DNA from 2 places in the Bartonella refiksaydamii genome. Region 2 is predicted to be linked to the other one. Evidence: predicted binding sites of a transcription regulator. Region 2 holds the regulator's gene; the other holds the start of a gene.
What was found. Region 2 encodes HrcA, which represses chaperone genes, less so after heat shock. Its sites were predicted from a motif close to GTTAGCACTCNCNNNNNGNGAGTGCTAAC; they were not measured.
Positions count from the first base shown of each region.

Region 1: a site for HrcA is predicted at 1,268-1,296, ahead of groES (co-chaperone GroES). Genes of this name have one in related genera too.

Region 1 is NZ_LR736310.1:6,996-10,644, forward strand. It holds gene fumC (class II fumarate hydratase) at 1-1,118, opposite strand, end outside; gene groES (co-chaperone GroES) at 1,346-1,642, shown strand; gene groL (chaperonin GroEL) at 1,719-3,362, shown strand.
Region 2 is NZ_LR736290.1:114,500-118,148, reverse strand. It holds gene thpR (RNA 2',3'-cyclic phosphodiesterase) at 1-351, shown strand, start outside; gene grpE (nucleotide exchange factor GrpE) at 460-1,122, opposite strand; gene hrcA (heat-inducible transcriptional repressor HrcA) at 1,247-2,317, opposite strand; gene rdgB (RdgB/HAM1 family non-canonical purine NTP pyrophosphatase) at 2,632-3,279, shown strand; gene hemW (radical SAM family heme chaperone HemW) at 3,276-3,649, shown strand, end outside.

The sequences.
Region 1 (3,649 bases), on a different contig from region 2:
ATCGATTGTAAAACATTATAACCAATAACAGGTTTATAAACGTTTAGTTCAAAATGCCCTTGGCTTGCGGCAAATGTGACACTGGTATGATTACCAAAGACTTGGCAGGCAACCATTGTCATTGCTTCGCACTGTGTGGGATTGACCTTGCCTGGCATGATGGAAGAGCCTGGTTCATTTTCGGGCAAGCTTAATTCACCCAAGCCTGAGCGGGGACCTGAACCTAAGAATCGGATATCGTTGGCAATTTTAAACAGATCAGCAGCTAGAGCATTTAGACTTCCATGGAAATGTGCAAGGGCTCCATGGTGAGCAAGGGCTTCAAATTTATTGCTGGCAGTTTTAAAGGTTATTCCTGTAAGGGCGCTTATTGTTTGCGCAAAGGCAACATCAAAACCTTTTGGTGCATTGAGCCCAGTTCCAACAGCTGTACCTCCTTGGGCAAGTGTTTGGACGTCGGAAAGAGCTGTTTCAATGCGCTGAAGATTGGCTTCCAGTGCGGCACGATAGCCTGAAAATTCTTGCGCTAAAGTTAAGGGGGTTGCATCTTGGGTATGGGTGCGCCCGATTTTGATAATGTCGGCAAATTCTTCTTCTTTTTTTCTTAAAGTGGTAATAAGGGCTTCAAGAATAGGAAATAAGTGTTGGCGCGTTTGTAGCGTGGTAGCAATATGAAGCGCGGTGGGAAAGGAATCGTTTGATGATTGGCTCATATTCACGTGATCATTCGGGTGAACGGGAGCTTTGGTACCAAGTTTTCCTCCCAAAAGCATGCTGGCATGGTTGGCGATGACTTCATTGACGTTCATATTGCTCTGTGTGCCGGAGCCTGTTTGCCAGACAGAAAGGGGAAAATGTGTATCGAATGTTCCTGCAAGTACCTCATCAGCAGCAGTAATGATTGCTTTCCCGATGTTTTGCGGGAGCTTTCCTTTGTCCATATTTACAACAGCTGCTGCCTTTTTGATAAGGCTTAAGGCATAGATGATGGTGAGAGGTTGTTTTTCTGTGCCAATATTAAAATTATGCAGAGAACGTTCAGTTTGTGCACCCCAATAACGGTCTTGACGTACCGAAATCGTTCCAAAGCTATCCGTTTCTTTACGTGTTTCAACCATGATAAAATCCTTTATGTTTACAGGTATAATAAAAACCTAGATAACGCAAAAGTGAAAAAAGAGGCAAGACTCTTAAGACTTATTGAAGTAAATTATTTTAACAGTTGATCCTTGACATTGGAGAGTGGCGATTTTATATTCGGGTTGATACTAGCACTCTTGGTTGAAGAGTGCTAACAAACCCTTTAAGATTAATTCAGTTATACTAAGTTTTAAGGATTTAAAACATGGCTAACATACAATTCCGCCCACTTCACGATCGTGTCGTTGTTCGTCGGGTTGAATCTGAAAATAAGACTGCTGGTGGGATTATCATCCCTGATACAGCAAAGGAAAAACCTCAAGAAGGTGAAGTTATTGCTGTTGGCAATGGCGCTCTCGATGATAATGGAAAGCGCGTGCCTTTGGAAGTTAAAACAGGAGACCGTATCTTGTTTGGAAAATGGTCTGGAACCGAAGTTAAAATTAATGGCGAAGACCTCCTCATTATGAAAGAATCTGACATTATGGGAATTTTGGGCTAATTCAGTCTCTTAGTTCTTCCATTTTGTATTGTTTAGTATTTTGTACTTTATTAAGACAACTCCAAGGAGAAATTAAATGGCTGCTAAAGAAGTCAAATTTGGCCGTGAAGCGCGTGAGCGTTTATTGCGCGGTGTTGATATCCTTGCTAACGCTGTAAAGGTGACGCTGGGCCCTAAAGGTCGCAATGTGGTGATCGATAAATCATTTGGTGCGCCTCGTATCACAAAAGATGGTGTATCCGTTGCAAAGGAAATCGAACTGGAAGATAAGTTCGAAAATATGGGTGCGCAAATGTTGCGCGAAGTTGCTTCTAAAACCAATGATATTGCTGGTGATGGAACAACAACTGCAACTGTTTTGGGACAGGCTATTGTGCAAGAAGGCGTAAAAGCTGTTGCTGCTGGCATGAACCCAATGGATCTTAAGCGTGGGATTGATGCTGCTGTTGAAGAAGTGGTGGCAAATCTCTTCAAAAAAGCAAAAAAAATCCAAACTTCAGCAGAAATCGCTCAAGTGGGAACAATTTCCGCTAATGGAGCTGAGGAAATCGGCAAAATGATCGCTGATGCCATGGAAAAAGTCGGCAATGAAGGCGTTATTACTGTGGAAGAAGCAAAAACTGCTGAAACGGAATTGGAAGTTGTGGAAGGAATGCAGTTTGATCGTGGATACCTTTCCCCTTACTTTGTCACCAATGCTGAGAAAATGGTGGCAGATCTTGATGATCCTTACATTCTCATTCACGAAAAGAAATTGTCTAATCTACAATCTCTTCTTCCTGTGCTTGAAGCTGTCGTTCAGTCTGGTAAACCACTTCTCATTATCGCTGAAGATGTGGAAGGTGAAGCTTTGGCGACGCTGGTTGTCAACAAGCTGCGTGGTGGTTTGAAAATTGCTGCTGTGAAAGCTCCAGGCTTTGGTGACCGTCGTAAAGCAATGCTTGAGGATATTGCAATTTTGACATCGGGTCAGGTTATTTCCGAGGATGTGGGCATTAAACTTGAAAATGTCACTTTGGATATGCTTGGACGTGCTAAGAAAGTCAATATTTCTAAAGAAAATACGACGATTATTGATGGTGCTGGACAAAAGAGCGAAATTAGTGCACGCGTAAATCAGATTAAAGCGCAAATCGAAGAAACAACTTCTGACTATGATCGTGAGAAATTGCAAGAAAGACTTGCTAAGCTTGCTGGTGGTGTTGCTGTTATCCGTGTTGGTGGTGCAACAGAAGTTGAAGTGAAAGAGAAGAAAGACCGCGTTGATGATGCCTTGAATGCAACACGTGCTGCTGTGGAAGAAGGTATTGTTGCTGGTGGTGGAACCGCATTATTGCGTGCTGCAAATGCGTTGACTGTTAAAGGTAGCAACCCTGATCAAGAAGCTGGTATTAGTATTGTTCGCCGTGCTCTACAAGCACCAGCGCGCCAAATTGCAAGCAATGCTGGTGAAGAAGCAGCGATTATTGTTGGCAAAGTGCTTGAAAACAATGCGGACACATTTGGTTACAATACCGCAACTGGTGAGTTTGGTGATTTGATTGCTTTGGGAATTGTTGATCCTGTGAAGGTTGTGCGTTCTGCTCTTCAGAATGCTGCATCAATTGCTAGCCTTCTTATCACAACAGAAGCAATGGTTGCTGAAGTTCCAAAGAAAGATACTCCGATGCCTCCAATGCCTGGTGGTGGAATGGGTGGAATGGGCGGAATGGATTTCTAAGCTCTTTTTTCCCTAGAGGTAATAAAAAAAACGGGTCTTCTAGGCCCGTTTTTTGTATGTTTCTTTCTGTTTTTTTGATGATTTTGCTGTTTATTGCTGTGTATCCCTTTTTCTGACAGCTGCTGGAAAAGAAGCCTTGAATCAGGAAAGTTTCGATAGGGTATAGATTATTAATGCACAAAATAAAGCAATTCTACTCAGACTTGTTGATGCTCGCGTTTTTGTTGGAAAACAAGGTTGCTCTGTCTTATCGTTTGTGTCAGAAGATTTTGCTTTTTCTTCATGCT
Region 2 (3,649 bases):
TCTCCTTTTATGCTGCAAGCAAGAGGTTTTGAGGTTTTTGGTTCAGAAAATGCTCCGCATTCCCTTGTTGTTCGTATTGAGCCTTGTGAAACTCTCCGTCTTCTACATGAAAAGATTCAATGTATTCGGAGCAGCCTGCACTTAACACCTGATGAAAAACAATTTACTCCGCATATTACTCTTGCGAGATTGCTTGATATTAAACCTGATGATCTTCCTTCTTATTTGTCTTCTCGAGGTAGTTTTTTGTTCCCTCCTTTTAAGGTCGATCATTTTGTTCTATTGTTATCACCGTCTCCTTCAAGCGACGCTCCGTACATTGTAAAAAGAAGCTGGGCACTTCAAGAATAAAAGGATGTTTCTAACATCCTTTAGAACTTTCTTTGATAGAATGCCTTACGGGTGTAGCATTGCATGCAGTACTGCACCTTTGCGCGGTGGGTATATTTTTGATGCATTTTAAGCTGAATCAGATTTAACAGAAGCTTCTTTTGCTCCACCTTTGGCTACACCTACTATAGCTGGACGCAAAACACGTTCACCGATAATGTAACCTGCCTGAACAACTTGTTGAACAGTGTTATCTGGAACATCAGAGTTAGGAATTTCAAACATTGCTTGGTGAAAGTTAGGATCAAATTTTTGCCCTTCTGGATGAATTTTCTGCACTCCGTGACGTTCCAACGCTGCTATCATTGCACGCTCAGTCATCTCAACGCCCTCCGCTAATGTTTTCAAACCAGCATCACTCTCCTTTGCCCCTTCTGGAATAGCCTCTAAAGCACGATTGAGGTTATCAGAAACAGATAACATGTCACGCGCAAAATTGGCAATTGAATAAGCCCTCGCATCCGCCATATCACGTGCAGTACGACGTCGAAGGTTTTCCATGTCTGCAGCAAGACGTAAAAGCTGGTCTTTCAGGTCTTTATTTTCGTTCTGCAAAGCAGCTAAGGGATCTATAAACTCATTTTCCTCTTTTGAAATCTCTGCGCGAGCTTCGGCTTCGCGCGTTTTTAAAAACTCATCTGCTGCTTGTTTAAGTGCATCACGATCAGTTGGATTTTTCAAATCGCGATTTTCCAATGAAGCGTCAGTAAATTTGTTTTTTTCTTCAGACATAAAAATTCCATTCCTTCATAAGATTTGTTATTCTCGATATCGAAATTCTGCAGGCAAAAATCAAGGGGTATTTACGCATCTCAATACAATGAATATTTATAATATAAATGTTCACCTAAATGTTTTAACGCAACAGTTGTGATATAAGTTGAGCCGTATAATCAACCATGGGCACAATCCTAGCATAATTAAGCCGTGTGGGTCCAATAACACCTAAAGCACCAATAACTCTTTGCTTTGAATCACGATAAGGTGCCACCACTAAAGAAGAACCAGAAAGCGAAAACAATTTGTTTTCTGAACCAATAAAGATACGAACTCCTGAACCTTCATCCGTTAAATCAAGGAGCTGTGCCATACTTTCACGCGTTTCAAGATCATCAAACAGATGTCGTAACCGCTCCAAATCTTCTTCTGCTTTCACATCTTCAAGCAAATTACTGCGCCCACGAACAATAAGGTGTATTTTATGATCAGCACCTTCTCCTCCCCAAAGAGCTAACCCTGTTTCAACAAGATGATGAGACAAATGATCAAGCGCAGCCCGCGTTTCTGAGCATAAACGTGCAATTTCTTCTTTAGCTTCACTCAATGTACGCCCCTGAATATGAGCATTGAGAAAATTCGTTGCCTCTGTCAATTGTGCATGGGTAACACCTTCCGGTAAATGAACAACACGATTTTCAACCTCCCCTTGTTGGGTTACTAAAACTGCAAGAGCTTGCGCCCCATCAAGACGTACAAATTCAATATGCTTCAACGTTCCTTCATATTTCGTTGCTAGAACAAGCCCCGCTCCACGTGAAAGATCTGAAAGAACGCGACTCGCTTGAACGAGAAAATGTTCTACAGATTGTGCATGACCAGCCTCCTTGACTTGCGTTTCGATACTTTCACGCTCCTCGCTTGGCAAATCACCCGCTTCCATAAATGCATCAACAAAAAATCTTAACCCTGATTGTGTTGGCATTCGCCCCGCAGACACATGCGGTGCATAAATCAACCCAAGATGTTCGAGATCACTCATCACATTGCGAATCGTAGCAGGCGACAATGTCTGTTGCAAAAGCCGCGAAAGATTTCGTGATCCTACAGGTTCACCATCATTAAGATAAGCCTCAACAATATGACGAAAGATATCACGTGAACGCTCATCAAGATATTTTAGTTCATCATCAATAGGTTTGTGCTTCATTACAATTAATTCACTACTCTAAAAATACTTCCTTCTTATATAAGTTTTGCCAAGGTTTGGTCAAACAGTCTAAAGTAGTGCAAAAGCACACTATATATTTATCATAAAAAATGCTACCATTAAAGGAGTACAGCCTTTATGTCTTTGCAATTATTATCCTTATCAAATACAAAAGATTTCATTTAAATAGGATATCAATAAACATGCAAAAAGATCGTGTCTTGTAAAATCTGATAAGATCCCTATCATACGGTCACTTAAGCTAGTTTCTAGCATAAAAATAGTATCCCCCTTTCATTTCTGGAGAGATGTATATGAGAAGCATAGCAACAAAAAAACTCGTCATTGCTACACATAACACCGGAAAATTGCATGAAATTACCGCATTGGTTGCCCCTTTTGGTTTAACAATACAATCCGCAAAAGAGCTCGGATTACCAGAACCAAAAGAAACGGGAACAACATTTGAAGAAAATGCCTACATTAAAGCTTTTGCAGCAGCAAAAAATACAGGACTTCCGGCTCTTTCTGATGATTCTGGCATGGAAGTGGATGCATTGGGTGGTGCACCTGGCGTTTATACAGCTGACCTTGCCCTTCAACCTGATGGCACACGTAATTTTTCAAAAGCTATGCAAAAAGTAGAAGATGAACTCCAAAAAGTTGGAGCACATGAAAAAAGCCAACGGAAAGGCCGATTTATATCAGTCATCTGCATTGCATGGCCCGATGCTTATGCAGATTATTTCCGTGGGTGCGTTGAAGGTACATTCATTTGGCCACCACGTGGAGATAAAGGTTTTGGCTTTGATCCCATTTTTTTACCAGATGGATATGAAAATACCTTTGGTGAAATGTCAACAGAGCAAAAACATGGCTGGAAGCTAAATGATAAAACACCCCTCTCGCATCGCGCGCGTGCTTTCAAGCTTTTCGCAGAAAACCTTTTAACACCCTCATGAATAAAATTTTTGGCATTTATATTCATTGGCCTTTTTGCGCTGCTAAATGTCCTTATTGTGACTTTAATTCGCACGTACGCGTCCATGGCGTTGATCAATCACGCTTTGTAACCGCTTTTGAACGTGAAATAGAAACGCAATACCATAAAATAGGTCCACGTCATATTACCAGTATCTTTATTGGTGGGGGGACGCCCTCTCTTATGACTCCTCAAACTGTTGATGCTTTATTGCAAGCAGTTGCAAAAAAGTGGACGGTCGATGATAAAGCCGAAATCACACTGGAAGCCAACCCATCAAGTGTAGAAGCAGAACGTTTTCACGGATACAGAGCGGCAGGAATTAACCGCTTATCCTTAGGTGTACAAGC